Linked DNA regions of Planctopirus limnophila DSM 3776. The main gene of each other region encodes a partner of the protein of the gene in region 2 in a complex. Links are inferred from orthologs where the notes say so. Each region holds a gene or a part of one and is shown on either strand. Other genes may lie near its edges. The genes, in order: hisF and hisH.

Region 1 (6,812 bases), 970 kb from region 2 along the record:
CCGGCGTCCAGCCCCGGTTGGAATTAGTGAGTTGGCTGTTGAGACGAAACCACGTATCGCCAATAGTCGCCCGGCCCTCAACCGTTGACCGGTTGAGCACTCCGGCCCATGGGGCGTGACCGTCGTCGTCCAAAGCATTTGTGGAGGGGGTATAGCGTTCGCCAACGAGCAACACGTTGCTTGAACCGTCCGTCATATCACGCAGTCCTGTTCGACTGTTCTCAGTGAAAGTTCCACGGTAGGTTGCGAATGTGGGAATTGCTGCATCCGAAATACCGGCCGCCACTCCTCCGGAAAAAAAGGTGCCAGCAACGGCGGGATAGTTGGATCGGCCGAAGTTGACGCCCTGATCTTCCACCGCGGAATTATCGGCCATGCGAACATTGCCATTTGAAAGGGTCGGGCCACCCACATCCGATGGACAGCGCAAGGCCCCCAGAGGTGTCCTCAGGGCGTCGGACATCGCTGTGGTGACAGCTGGCAATCCAATCGCTCCCGGATAGGGAAACGATGATGAAAAACGCGGCGAAAGGACGTTGTAGAGCGGTGCCTGATCCAACTGCGGCAGGATCATGACATTCCAGCCCCATCCAGAATATGAAGTTCCCGCTGCATTGGTGCCAATCCAACCGGGTGGGAATGCGTTGGCCTGATCATGATAATTGTGCAGCGCCAGACCCAGTTGCTTGAGATTGTTTCGACACTGCGTCCGACGGGCCGCTTCACGAGCCTGTTGCACAGCAGGAAGTAAGAGTGCGATCAGAATCGCGATAATCGCAATGACAACCAATAACTCAATGAGTGTGAAACCATGTTTGTGAATCCTCCCCAGCATTACTCGAACCCTTGATATCGAAGAAGGAAATTGGCGATTCCAGATTCCACACACAATAGCAATATTCGCGCCCAAAAGACTCGATGACCATCAGTGATGGCGACTGGAAGTTGAGAACATGACTTAAGGGCTCATGTGCATGCTTCATCACCCCAAGCAAATCAGACTTTAGCATTCTCTGATGGGCACAAAGCGGTGCCATTTGACCTCTCGCACATAGGTCGAGGGACTCATCCATTTTCTATTGACATTCGTTCGCATAGAACTCGCGCGAACCTTCGCCTAACGATTGGGCAAGCGGGGCCAGCAGAAAGAAAACTCCACGCGTACCCCGTGAGCATTCATACTAATGACTGCTAAGGACCGTAGGTGTTGTTACGGACAGAAAACCAACCCTGTTGATCCAAAAACCTTACGAAACATACCGTTCGAGAAATTCGCGCAGGTTCTCTCTGGCACGGGCCAGGAGTGATTTCACGGCTGGCTGAGTGAGATCCATGGTTTCGGCAATGTCGGCGTAGCTCATACCTTCGAATTTATGGAGCAGGACAGCCATGCGCTGCCGGCTGTTGAGTTGTTCCATGGCGGCACGCACAGCGGCCTGCAGTTCGGCTTTGTCGAGTTGCCGGGCTGGCATGAGTGCCGATTTCTCGACGACCAGTTGTTCTTCCGGGCGACTGCCCATGGAACCGGATTCATTCCCCGCGAGCGAGATTTCTTTTCGCCGACCTTTGTTCCGGCGGGAGTTACTGGCCAGATTATTGGCGACTTTGAACAGCCAGGTCGAAAACCTCGCCGTCGCGACATAGCTTTCGCGAGCGCGATAAATTCTTAGAAAAACTTCCTGGGCCAGATCTTCCGCCGTCTGCTGATCTTGAACCAGATGATGCAGAATCCCGACAAGGCGATCCTGATAAGCCGCCACCAACTGCGAAAAGGCAGCATCATCTCCCTGCTTGGCACGGAGCATGAGCTGCACATCCGGATCGCGCAAATAGCCCGAATCGGTTCCTGCAGACATGAGAGCAGCCGATGTCACGTTACAAGGTCTCCGTCAGTCAATTTCTTCTCAGCAAATTCCCTTTTCAGCACTATACCAGATCAGTGAACCTTTCGTTTCCTGAAGATCTCCTGAAATTGTGACAATCTATGAGCCTTAACTTCCTGACCTGCCACGCGAAAGCTCTCGCAACACCTTCCGCAGACTCGAACAGCGACCACAAGAATATACATTTGTCACCCATGGCGACTTGATGTCAACGGCCATGGGGCTATGCTGTGACAAAATGATCAATTTTTGAACGGGCAACCCTCTCAGATCAATACTTGCAGGGCTGACGCACAACATTGAATCTCCGCCATTTTTGAATTATCCCGGCACCCTGAGTGCCTCTTTACCTTACTAGAGTGGTTTCATGTACAGAGTTCTGATCACTGACAATTTGTCTCCCGCTGGCCTGAAGATTCTCAAAGAAACTCCCGGCATCGAAGTCGATCTCCGTAAAGGGCTCACCCCCGACGAAGTTCGTGTCGCACTTCACGACGCCGATGGCATTATCATCCGCAGTGAGACCAAGCTCACCCCGGAGATCCTCAAGGATCAGCCGCGGCTGAAAGCCATTGTGCGGGCTGGTGTCGGGACCGATAACATCAACCTTCCTGCGGCCACGCGCGAAGGCATTGTGGTCATGAATACGCCGGCCGGTAATACCACCAGCACGGCTGAACATACCATTGCCATGATGATGGCTCTTTCCCGCAATATCGCTCCTGCAGCCTCCAAACTTCGGGATGGTGTCTGGGATCGCAAGAGCTTCACTGGCACCCAGTTGGCAGGAAAATCGATCGCGATCGTCGGGCTGGGCCGGATTGGCCTGGCGGTGGCCCGTCGAGCCATGGGTCTGGAAATGAAGGTCCTCGGATTCGACCCGTTCATGTCCGTCGAACGTGCTGCCGAGCAGGGGATTGAGTTGTACCGTGATATCGACGAGATGATCACCAAGTGTGATTACCTCACGGTGCACACGCCCCTCTCCCCTGAAACAACCAACCTGATTGGAGCCGAACGCCTGGCCAAAATGAAGAAAGGCGTCCGCATCATCAACTGTGCCCGCGGCGGCATCATTAATGAAGCGGAGCTGGCACAAGCGATTGAATCGGGGCATATCGGCGGAGCGGCTCTCGATGTCTTCGTGAAAGAACCGACACCACCGGATAATCCTCTGCTCAAACTGCCGCAAGTGCTCTGCACTCCCCACCTGGCCGCTTCGACCGATGAAGCGCAAGAACTGGTGGCAGTGGAAGCTGCCGAGATTATGGCTGGATTCCTGGTGCGGCACGAAGTTCGCCATGCCGTCAACATGGCCCCGATTTCTTCTGCCGAGATGGCCGATATGCGAATTTATCTCGATCTGGGTCTGAGACTGGGTGTGGTTCTCTCTCAGCTCAATAAGAGTGGTGTCCGCAGTGCCAAGCTGACCTTCCGTGGCGAAGCTGCGACCAAAAAGACCAAGCTGATTTCCAACGCCTTTGCTGCCGGCCTGCTCTCTTCGGCACTGGCCGAGAACGTCAATATTGTGAATGCCGAGATGCTGGCTCACGAGCGCGGGATCCAGATCACGGAATCGCTCTCTTCGGAAGTTTCCGATTTCTCGACGATGATCAGTGCCACGGTCTACACAGATGAAGGGGAATGCAGTGTTGCTGGCACGATCTTCGGTCGTCAGTTCCTCAGACTGGTTCGCGTCAATCAGTTCCATCTGGATGCTTATCTCGATGGAACGTTACTGCTCTACAGGCACATTGACCGTCCGGGTGTTATTGGAACAATCGGTACAGCCTGTGGTCAGCATAATGTGAATATTGCCCACATGGCTGTCGGACGCGAGCGGAATGAACCGGGTGGAGAGGCACTGGCGATTCTGAATCTCGATAATGAACCCTCTGCCGAAGCACTCGCTGCAGTGCAGGCAAATCCAGCTGTTACGAGCGTCCAACTGCTGCGTCTTCCCAAGGCTGGTAATCCACTCCCCTGGTTGACGACGCAATCGGTTTGAAACGCATTTCCTAAGAAAATGACAAGAGTTTCGTGGCATGCTTGCAGCCCCGGGCAAGCATGCAGCGGGACAATGTTGTGGATGAATTACAGAGATATTGGGCATGCTCATCCCGGGCTATGAGCCCGGCACAGTGTGCATGTTGCCACAGGCCAGCAACTAAGAATTCAGTGAACCACCATCGGTGAGGTTTGATGGCACGCCCTTTGGATAATTCTTTTCGAGCCAGGCCTCGATTTGTTGAACCCGGCTTTCGGGATGCGGATGCGAAGCCAGAAACTCGGGCTGACGGTTCCCCTGGCTGGCCTCCGCCAGTATTCGCATGACGCCCAGCATTTGCGAGGGGTCGTACCCCGCTTCGACCATTGCCACCAGACCATACGCATCCGATTCGGATTCATCTCCCCGGCTGTACTTCATCTGCAGCATCTGGTGGACAACCATGGCTGCCATCTGAGCATTTCTGCCACTGCTGTTTTCGTCACTGGCAGCGACTCCAGCGGCTGTGGCCAGCATCTGCCCTAATTGACCTTTGGCCATATGCTCGGCACTGTGTCGATTGATCACATGGCCGATTTCATGCCCCAGGACACCCGCCAGTTGAGCTTCGTTCTCCAATCGAGAATAGAGCCCCATCGTGATAAAAATCTGCCCGCCCGGGAGTGCAAAGGCATTGATGGTTTTCGGGTCGGCCAGGAGATGAAATTGAAACTGCCAGGGGCTGTCTTTGGCTTTGGAAGATTCCACGAGCTTTCGCCCCACTTGCCGGACCATGGCGGCTCTGGGGTCATTGGGCGGAACCACGCCCCCCATTTCGCGCGCCATCTCTGGAGCCGATTGCTGGCCCAGTGCCAATTCCTGTTGAGGCGACATCGCCACAAACTGGCGTTCACCCGTCACGGGGTTCACATCCAGACTGGCGAAGTACCTCACCAGAGCAAACCCGGCAATCGCCAGTCCAATCAGGATCTGAACTCGAAACCCACGACGCCGAGGCTGATTTCCGTAAGACATCGCACTGCCTCACACTTGATAAAGTTTGCCATCTGAAAGCCGATCGAACTCACGGTTAAAGTCTACAACGCTCGCGATGACTTCAACCACTCCATTTGCCGGGATCATCAGGGAATGGGCTGATTCAGCCTGATGGGCACACCATGCTTGAGCAGGTACTCTTTGGTTTCGCCGATGGGGTGCGTGCCATAATGAAAGATACTGGCTGCCAGGGCGGCACTGGCGTGGCCCTCCTGTAGAATCTGCCTTAAGTGCTCGGGATGCCCGGCACCACCGCTGGCGACGACGGGGATTTCGACGGCATCCGCCACGGCGCGGGTCATTTCAAAGTCGTAGCCGTCCTTGGTGCCATCGGCGTCCATGGAAGTGAGGACAATCTCACCAGCGCCCAGACGTTCAACCTCTTTCGCCCAAGAGACTGCTTCCAGACCTGTCGGTTTGCGGCCGCCATTGATGTGGACTTCCCACTTGACGGAACCATCGGGCTGCGTGACTCGTCGGGGATCGATGTTGACGACGATGCACTGCTTGCCGAACTTGAGTGCGGCAGCCCGTACGAATTCGGGGTCTTTGACGGCTGCCGAGTTGATCGAGACCTTGTCGCAACCCGCCTGGAGCAGCGTGCGGATGTCGTCGAGATTGCGGATGCCGCCGCCCACGGTCAGAGGCATGAAGCAGACTTCGCTGGTTCGGCGGACAACATCATGGATGATGCCTCGCTCCTCGTGGCTGGCGGTGATGTCGAGGAAGACCAATTCATCGGCCCCGTCGCGCTCGTATCGGGCAGCCACTTCGACGGGATCGCCCGCATCCTGCAGATTGAGAAAGTTCACACCCTTCACGACGCGTCCTGCATGCACGTCGAGACAGGGAATAATTCGCTGATAAAGCATGGCACCACCCGGAAAGAAACGATTTTCTGCACAAGAATGGCAGCTAAGTCCACTTCTGGCAAGTTGACAGCCATTCGAGGAAATCGCTCGTAAGCTCTGACGATGTGTGGCACGCTCTGAGGTCCTCCGAAGGGCGTGGTCTGCCGGCTCATCTAAAGACAGATGGCTCCTTACTTGATATGAGGCAAAGTCCGATCTACCGGCAAATGACTGGGAGGCAAGCCAGAAAACTCAGCCGCACTCGACCATTCCCATTCCTCGGGCCGATTGACGAGTCCTCGCCGCACGGGATTCAGATGAATGTATTGGATCATCGACTCCAGCGTGGTTTCGTGGGTGATATTGCGGTCGTACCCACCGCCGGGTTGCCAGAATCGATGCTTCTTTCTGTTCCCCTCCCTCACAGTGATATGCTCCAGCCAGTGAGGAGCCTCTGATTTAAGCCACGCAACAGCTTTGCGCGAAACATTTGTTTGATTCGGCCAATCCACGTTCCGACTTCCAGGAGGGGATCGCGTGGCGAAACGATCAGGTGAACGTGCTCCGGCATTATCACCCAGCACCAGAGATCCACATTCCCCTGATGCAGACCCTCCTCAAGTGACTCCACAAACCATTCGCAGGGACGCCTTTTCAAGAAGAACTGGTGGCCTCGATAGGATGAGAAAGTGAGTTCCCTGGGTTGGCTGAGATGATCGAATCTCTTCCTGAGTTTTCGGAAAAGAGGCTTGCCATCGGCATCGGTTTGAATGTGCATCGAATTTCCATATCTGCCTATGGAATAGGGTACGGCCTCACTTAATAGTGGCCCATCAAATGAAACCGACGGAGATCGCGACTTGACGCCATTAATTGAGAACCACGCCCTTCGGAAGACCTCAGGGACGTGCCACCCGAAGTTATTACTCCCAAGTAAAATTCAACCCTCAAACGAATGGCCGGGCTTTCCCGAGGATCACCAGTAGAAAGGTGGCGATGGGGCCGAGCAGGAGGGAGAGAAGCCACCAGATGAGG
Region 2 (6,688 bases):
TGCCGAAGAAATGGCAATGATTGCCTCCACTCTGGAACCAGCACTGGTGGGCATTCCCTGGAAGATGGATCACGGAGTGGTCTCGCAATTGATTGCTTTTGTCGAAGATCTCAAAAAGCAGATCCCAGTCCCTACGTCGAAACAACCGGTCAAAGCCAAACAGGCCGACGCCAAGCTGCTGGTTGGTCTTCAGACAGGTTACTACCTGCAGCTTCCGTTGGAAGAGATGAAGCCTGCTCCGACGGCGTCGGTTTTTCCGGGGGCAGTTCCAGCAAATGCTAAAAAGGTCACTCGAAAAGTGACGATCAACACCGAAACCACTCGCTGGAAAAGCACAGGGCTGTATGCAGCGCCGGGAACGCTGGTAAAGGTCAAAGTTCCCCGGAACATTGTGGGGCAGAAGTTTGAAATCCAGATTGGCAGTCACTCCGACTCCCTCTGGTCGAAAGATGAATGGAGGCGACCACCGGCAGTCATCCGCCAGTTCCCCATCGACAAAGTCGAGTTTGAAGTTGGCAATGCTTATGGAGGGTTAATCTACGTTGTCGTTCCCCAGAAAACTCCTGCGGGAAAGTTTGAAGTCGAGTTTTCGAATGTGGTCGATGCACCCTATTTTGTGCATGGCGAAACGGATATCAGCGACTGGCGATTTACCATTCGTAACTATCCCGCCCCCTGGGCCGAACTGGAGACGAGACACCTTGTCATTACGGTGCCCAGCGAACTCGTCCGTAAGCTCGATTTTCCAGATAAGCTCATGAACCACTGGGCCGCAGTCCTCGATGCCTGTGCAGATCTCTATTCAATTTCGAGAAATCGACCTTATGCCGAGCGCTTTGTGTTCGACGATCAGATCAGTGCCGGGTTCATGCACAGTGGTTATCCCATCATGTGCTTTACAAATCCCTCGGCACCCGAAGTTGTCGATCTCAATTTCCTTGAGAACAAAGGGGGTTGGGGTTTCTATCACGAGTTAGGCCATAATCACCAAAAGGGAGATTGGACTTTCCAGGGGACAGGTGAAGTGACGAACAACCTCACACCTCTGTATGTCATTGACACCCTCACACCCAAAGCTTTTTCTCACGATGCGATTCAACAGCCTGAGCGTGACAATCGCGAACGCAAATATGTCATGAACGGTGCTCCATTCAGCACCTGGCAGGAAGATCCTTTCCTGGCTCTGACCATGTACATCCAACTCAAGGAACAATTCGGCTGGCAACCCTTCCGTGATGTCTTCCTGGAATACGAAAAGCTTCAGAAAGACGAGCACCCCAAATCGGAAATGGATAAACGCGATCAGTGGATGGTGCGGTTTTCACGTAAAGTGAATCGCAATTTAGGGCCGTTTTTCCAATATTGGGGAGTCCCCACGAGTGAAAATGCCCGCCAGATGATTAAAGATCTCCCCACCTGGATGCCACCTGGGAGACCCGGTTCGCAAACCTGATCGACCACGAGTTCCCTGATACTTCATTATGTCGTTTCTGTATTTTCTTGAGCATCTTTCTGTCGCTTTTGGGGCCATTGCTGGTGTGCTTGCCGGCAGGGGAAAGCGAGTCGATCTGTTCGGGATTCTGGTGCTCGGAATGGTCACTGCGACTGGCGGAGGGACCCTACGAGACCTGATTCTCGACGTCCCGGTCTTCTGGTTGAAAGATCCGAATTTTGTTTACACGGTGGTGGTTGCATCGTGCCTGATGTTCGTGACGGCACGTTACCGCAAAACTCCCCTGAAGCTCCTGATCTTCGCCGATGCCGCTGGACTGGCGTTTGTCGCTATCGTGGGGACATCCAAGACGCTATCGCTGGGGCATGCGGGAATCATCTGCATTGTGATGGGCGTAACCAGCGGAGTCGCTGGTGGGATTATTCGAGATGTCCTCTGCAGCGAGTTCCCCAGCATCTTCCGCATTGATTTCTACTGGTACGCGACAGCAGCCTTTTGCGGTGCCTGCTGCTATCTGACACTTCACTTGGTGCAGGGGCCCAACCCCGTCAATCTCATCGTCTCCTCCGCCTTGATTCTCATCCTGAGACTGGCTGCTCTTCGATATCGCTGGCGGCTTCCCGAATTCCGCACGCACGAAGACACGCACACCGTATCAGAGGATAAGCTTCCACCAGTGGCATGAATCAGACCGCTCGAATCAGCGCGTGAGAGCCACCGCCTCTTCGACGCGAATCGTTCCTTCGTAAATCGCGCGACCGATAATTGCTCCGACCAGATTGGGCTGCTGCTTATGAACAGCCTCCAGACGCCGCACATCGTCCAGAGTCGTCACCCCACCTGAAGCAATCACGGAAAAGCCCAGATCGGCCAGACGCTGCATGTCGGCAATGGTCCCTTCGTCGACACCTTGCATCATCCCATCGTTGGCAATGTTGGTATAGATTACAGCTGCGAGCGGGAGATCGACAAATTGCGAAGCTAATTCCAGTGCCGAAACGGCCGAGACTTCGAGCCAACCTGCCGTGGCCACTTTGCCATCGCGAGCATCCAATCCCAGGGCAATTCTCCCGGGATACTTTTCCACTAACGATTTGAACCACGCCGGTTCTTTGAGTGCCTGTGTACCAATAATCGCGCGGTCCAGGCCAACATCTTCCAGCATGAATCGCACGGATTCCTCGGAACGAAAACCTCCTCCCAACTCACAGGGAATCGACAGCTCACTGACAATCGCTCTCACGATTTCATGATTCACCGGATATCCGGCTTTCGCTCCATCAAGATCGACCAGATGAAGCCGGTCTGCACCTGTGGCTGCCCATTTTTGGGCCATGGCGACCGGGTCATCACCAAAAACGGTCTCCAGGGCATAATCACCCTGGCGAAGTCGCACACATTTGCCTCCACGCAAATCGATTGCCGGCAGAATTTCCATCCCCATCACTTTCACTACAGACACTGATTCTCAAAAGACAGATCAACTTGCGCCAGAAGAAGTCAACCAAAGACCAGGAATCTTCAATCTCGGAGACCTGTTGGCCGAAGAGACTCCCTCATCTCCCGGCCGGTATTCGGAGACAATTTTTGCCATTAGGCATCAGATCATTGAGCGGAGATGGCTGGCAACTTATCGGAAGTTTCCGCAGAAACTTGACCTTCCAGACCTCGAGCAAAATTCTTCAATAGTCTGAGCCCGGCGTTCTGGCTCTTCTCGGGATGAAACTGTGTTGCCAGCAGATTTCCTCGCGAAACAGAGGACACAAAACTCTCACCATGTGTCGTGGTTGTCGCAATGATGGATGGATCTTCTGGAACCACAAAGTAACTGTGGACAAAATAGAAGGTAGCATCTGAGGGGATACCAGTCAGTTGCGGGACAGCTTTCTTAAGTTCAATGGTATTCCAACCCATGTGAGGAATCTTCAGCCCTTCACGAGAAGCGAAACGCTGTACGCTGCCACGAAAAATCCCCAGGCCCTGATATTCGCCGTCTTCATATCCCACATCAAACAGCATTTGCAGGCCGAGGCAAATCCCAAGAAATGGCTTATCTGCTGCGATATGCTCCTTGATCGCAGGGATCAGATCGAGACGCTTAAGTTCGCTGATCGCATCGCGGAAGGCTCCCACGCCGGGGAGAACCAATCGATCAGCAGCAGCAATCTCTGCCGGCGTACTCACAATATGGGCGGTAGAACCAACCTTTTCGAAGCCCTTCTGGACGCTTCTCAGGTTCCCCATTCCATAATCGACAATCCCGATCATTTCACTGTCTTTCGCGACTTTATCAATCACACGGGTCTCACCATGGCCTCATGACTGAACACCACCATACGCTTTCGGCAATTCGCGCGTAAAGCGACTGGATCGTGGCGAGCTTCTCCAAATACCTTTCACTTCGCACTGATGTGATCTTTCACAAAGCGGAAGGTTCAGGTCATTCTCTCTGAATGAGCAGTGACCACAAAAAAATCACCCCTTCAGCCGGTCGCAGGGTCCGGCCAAAGGGGTGATCGATCCTGACAGATTCGCCCCAAAGGGCTCAGGTCAATGCAGGAGTGATCTCGACAGTTATTCCAACCCGGCAGGTGAGGCATATTTCGCGGGATCAATCACGAACTGCCGATGCGATTCGGCATCACTGAACAGATACAATTTGCCCTTGTACCAGGCCGCATGATCGAGCGATCCTTCCACCACATCTTTGGCATTCGCCAGAACAACCACGTCAGCACCGTAAGCAGCGGGTGCATAGCGAGTGGGTTCCTGTTCAAACCGGGCTTTGGCTTCGGCCGATGAGAATTGGAATTTCTGCCCGCGATAGGTGGCTGCAAATTGTGGCTGAATATCCTTCAATTCGCGTTGATCGCGTAATGCGACTGGGCAGAACCCTTTCAATCCCGAAACTCCTTCACGAGCGAAAATCTGCTTCATGCGTGGATCGTTCTGTGCATCCGCTGGAAGCTGAGCCGGTGCCACGGCTGCATGGACAGGAGCAGCCGGAGTTGTGGGAACTGCCGGTGTTGCTGGAACTACCGGAGCGGCTGTGGCCAAAGTTCCAGGTAATACTTCTTTTGTCTGTGGCGTGGCTGGTGGCGATGCCGGAGCGGGAATTGCTGCGGGTGGCACGGCCTCAGCCGCTGGCGGAATCGCCAGAGCAGGGACTTCTGCAGGAACCATTAAAGCCGGTGCCAGAGAAGGAGACTGGGCAGGTGCCTGGGCAGGAACCGCTGGCTGCGCATCTTTGGCCGTATCCAGAGGCAAATCCAAAGCTCGTCCAGCAGGTGGAACGACAGGTGACACTGGAATTGCAGGTTGGCCAATTGGAGTTGCTGTATCCGTTGGATTTGCTGAAGTTTTGGCAGCTTCGCTCGCCTTTCGAGCTTCATCTGCGAGTTCGGCAGCCTCTTCGGCCAGATCTTCCAGCTCCCAATCCTCCAGAGCTGGCTCTCCCGGCTTTTTAGGAATCACATTCTTTAAGGCCTCCTTAGCAGTCGTTGTGGAGGGAGCCAATGCAGGTGCTTTCTCGATGGCTGCGGCAGGCAAGCTTGGTGGCGGTAAAGCGACTCCCGCGAAGGGATCTGCCACTTCATCTGCCATTGGTGCCGCTGCAGGAGTTGCGACCTGTGATGCCACCGGTGCAGGACTTGCGAGAGTTTTTTCCACTGGCAACACAGGTGTGTTCGACACAGGCGCGTTCGACAGGGTGGTGCTCTGCGTTGGCACAGCCTGTACAGGAGCAGCTGCGAGAGTTGTCGAATTTACTGGCGCGGCAGAATTGGTTCCTTGAGCAACAGCCGCCGTCTGTGGTGCTGGTTCAGCCCGACGCAAGCCGCGATCCGCCATGGCTTCGGAGACTTCGGTAAACGGATCTGGGAAATCGTCCAGTCCTGCAGCCACTGCCGGTTGAGCGACTGGTGTTGCTTGAGAAGTTGCCTCGACGGCAGGTGCGACGGGTTTGACGACAGGAATTGCGGCCTGGTTCACAGGAATCCTGGTCTCTGTCACCACAGGCTGCTGCACCGCTTGTGCTGCGCTGGGAGTGGCTGGAATCCGTCCAGGATTTTGCACAGTCGGTTCAACAGGGGCTGGTAATGTGCCGAGTGGGACAGGCATTGAAAACACTGGTTCAGCAGCGACTGGCGCATTCTGCACTGGTGGCGTTTGCATTGGCGGAGTTTGCACCACGACCTGAGGCACTGGCTGTGTAGGAACTGCGGGAATCGCAGGCACAACAGGGATCTTTGCCACAGTAGCCTGTGGCGTGGTGATGACTGGTGCCTGGACAGTCACTGGAACTTGAGTTGTGGCTGGTGGCTGAACAGCTGGCACCTGAACAGGGGCCGCGACTGATGCTTGGCGAGGTGCTGGCGATGGAGGAATCGCATACGAATCCACGGGTGCCATCACCGGTGGCGCAACAGTCTGCGATAACCCTTGCGGAACCGCCAGAATGCTGGAAGCAGCGACAGGAGCGGGCACTGGAGCAGGGACAGGATTCACCCGGGCAGCCTGTGGTGGAGCTTGCGCCGGAACCTGCCCCAGAGTTTGACTTTGAGGAGCAGGTAATGGGCGTTGCAATGTCACCACAGGACGAGTTGTGGGAGCCAAAGGTGCTGCTTGAATCTGGGGGGGAGCCATCACGGCAGGCAGTCGGCTCGGTGCTGCAGAGGGGAGCGGGACTTCATCACTCGTCATCAACTCGGCAGGTGGTACTGACGGAGCCTGATAAGCAGAATAAGAAGGTGTGACTCCCGGAGGTACAGGAGGTTGTGAGCTGGCAGGCGTGGTTTCTTTTCGACCGGGTGTCAGTCGTTTAAAGAATCGCGAAACAGCATTCCCTGATGGAGCAGGGGCAGGCTGAGCCGTTGCCGCTGCCTTAGGTGCCACAGCAGGAGTCCCAGAGGGCGGCAGATTTGCTGGAGCCGCTCCTGGAGCATACCAGTTTGTCGCAGGTGCCGCTGGAGCGGGTTGAGATCCAGCAGGGGCAGCGACGGAACTTCCCGGCGTTTGTCCAGGCCGCTGATAATTCGGGCTGGTTTGCTGGGTAGCTGATTCGAGAGTCATGGCCGGCATTTCCCGACCACTTTCCCGATAGAGTTTTTCTAACTCTTCCTGAATCGAGTTGTTTCCCACTGGAATGATTTTGGCCGCTTGCGAGGGCTGCTGAATCGTCGCCGTCTGCTGCTTTGAGTTGACGTCATCCGATTTGGTCAAAGGCGTTGTTCGAGC

The links.
Region 1: the proteins of hisH (region 2) and hisF are in contact, whole or in part, in a crystal structure (PDB 6RU0), measured with the Thermotoga maritima proteins. The link is inferred for Planctopirus limnophila DSM 3776 from one-to-one orthologs. Residues at the interface, in WP_004080484.1 of Thermotoga maritima: Asn15, Arg18, Arg22, Arg117, Leu118, Pro119, His120, Met121, Gly122, Trp123, Asn124, Asn134, Gly135, Tyr136, Tyr138, Val140, Tyr158, Glu180, Lys181, Ser182, Ser183, Lys184, Ile185; in WP_004080486.1 of Thermotoga maritima: Met1, Leu2, Ala3, Arg5, Ser40, Glu41, Asp45, Glu46, Ala70, Glu71, Ile73, Asp74, Ile75, Pro76, Phe77, Asp98, Lys99, Ser122, Gln123, Glu161, Thr195, Leu196, Asn247, Arg249, Glu251.

What each region holds. Positions count from the first base shown.
Region 1 is NC_014148.1:3,660,714-3,667,525, forward strand. Bases 3,906-6,812 are described here. They hold hisF (imidazole glycerol phosphate synthase subunit HisF), read right to left. Parts: upstream 5,799-6,812; coding sequence 5,013-5,798; downstream 3,906-5,012. Other genes in these bases: PLIM_RS14530 (M48 family metalloprotease), read right to left, coding at 4,051-4,905; PLIM_RS14540 (hypothetical protein), read right to left, coding at 5,969-6,289; PLIM_RS24590 (hypothetical protein), read right to left, coding at 6,725-6,812. Outside these bases: PLIM_RS14515 (DUF1559 domain-containing protein), read right to left, coding at 1-835; PLIM_RS14520 (RNA polymerase sigma factor), read right to left, coding at 1,248-1,856; serA (phosphoglycerate dehydrogenase), read left to right, coding at 2,251-3,891.
Region 2 is NC_014148.1:2,695,374-2,702,061, forward strand. Bases 1,891-4,673 are described here. They hold hisH (imidazole glycerol phosphate synthase subunit HisH), read right to left. Parts: upstream 3,722-4,673; coding sequence 3,059-3,721; downstream 1,891-3,058. Other genes in these bases: PLIM_RS10725 (trimeric intracellular cation channel family protein), read left to right, coding at 1,891-2,138; hisA (1-(5-phosphoribosyl)-5-[(5-phosphoribosylamino)methylideneamino]imidazole-4-carboxamide isomerase), read right to left, coding at 2,154-2,891; PLIM_RS10740 (hypothetical protein), read right to left, coding at 4,028-4,673. Also shown: PLIM_RS10720 (M60 family metallopeptidase), read left to right, coding at 1-1,453; more of PLIM_RS10725, read left to right, coding at 1,482-1,890; more of PLIM_RS10740, read right to left, coding at 4,674-6,688. UniProt on the Escherichia coli protein: IGPS catalyzes the conversion of PRFAR and glutamine to IGP, AICAR and glutamate. The HisH subunit catalyzes the hydrolysis of glutamine to glutamate and ammonia as part of the synthesis of IGP and AICAR.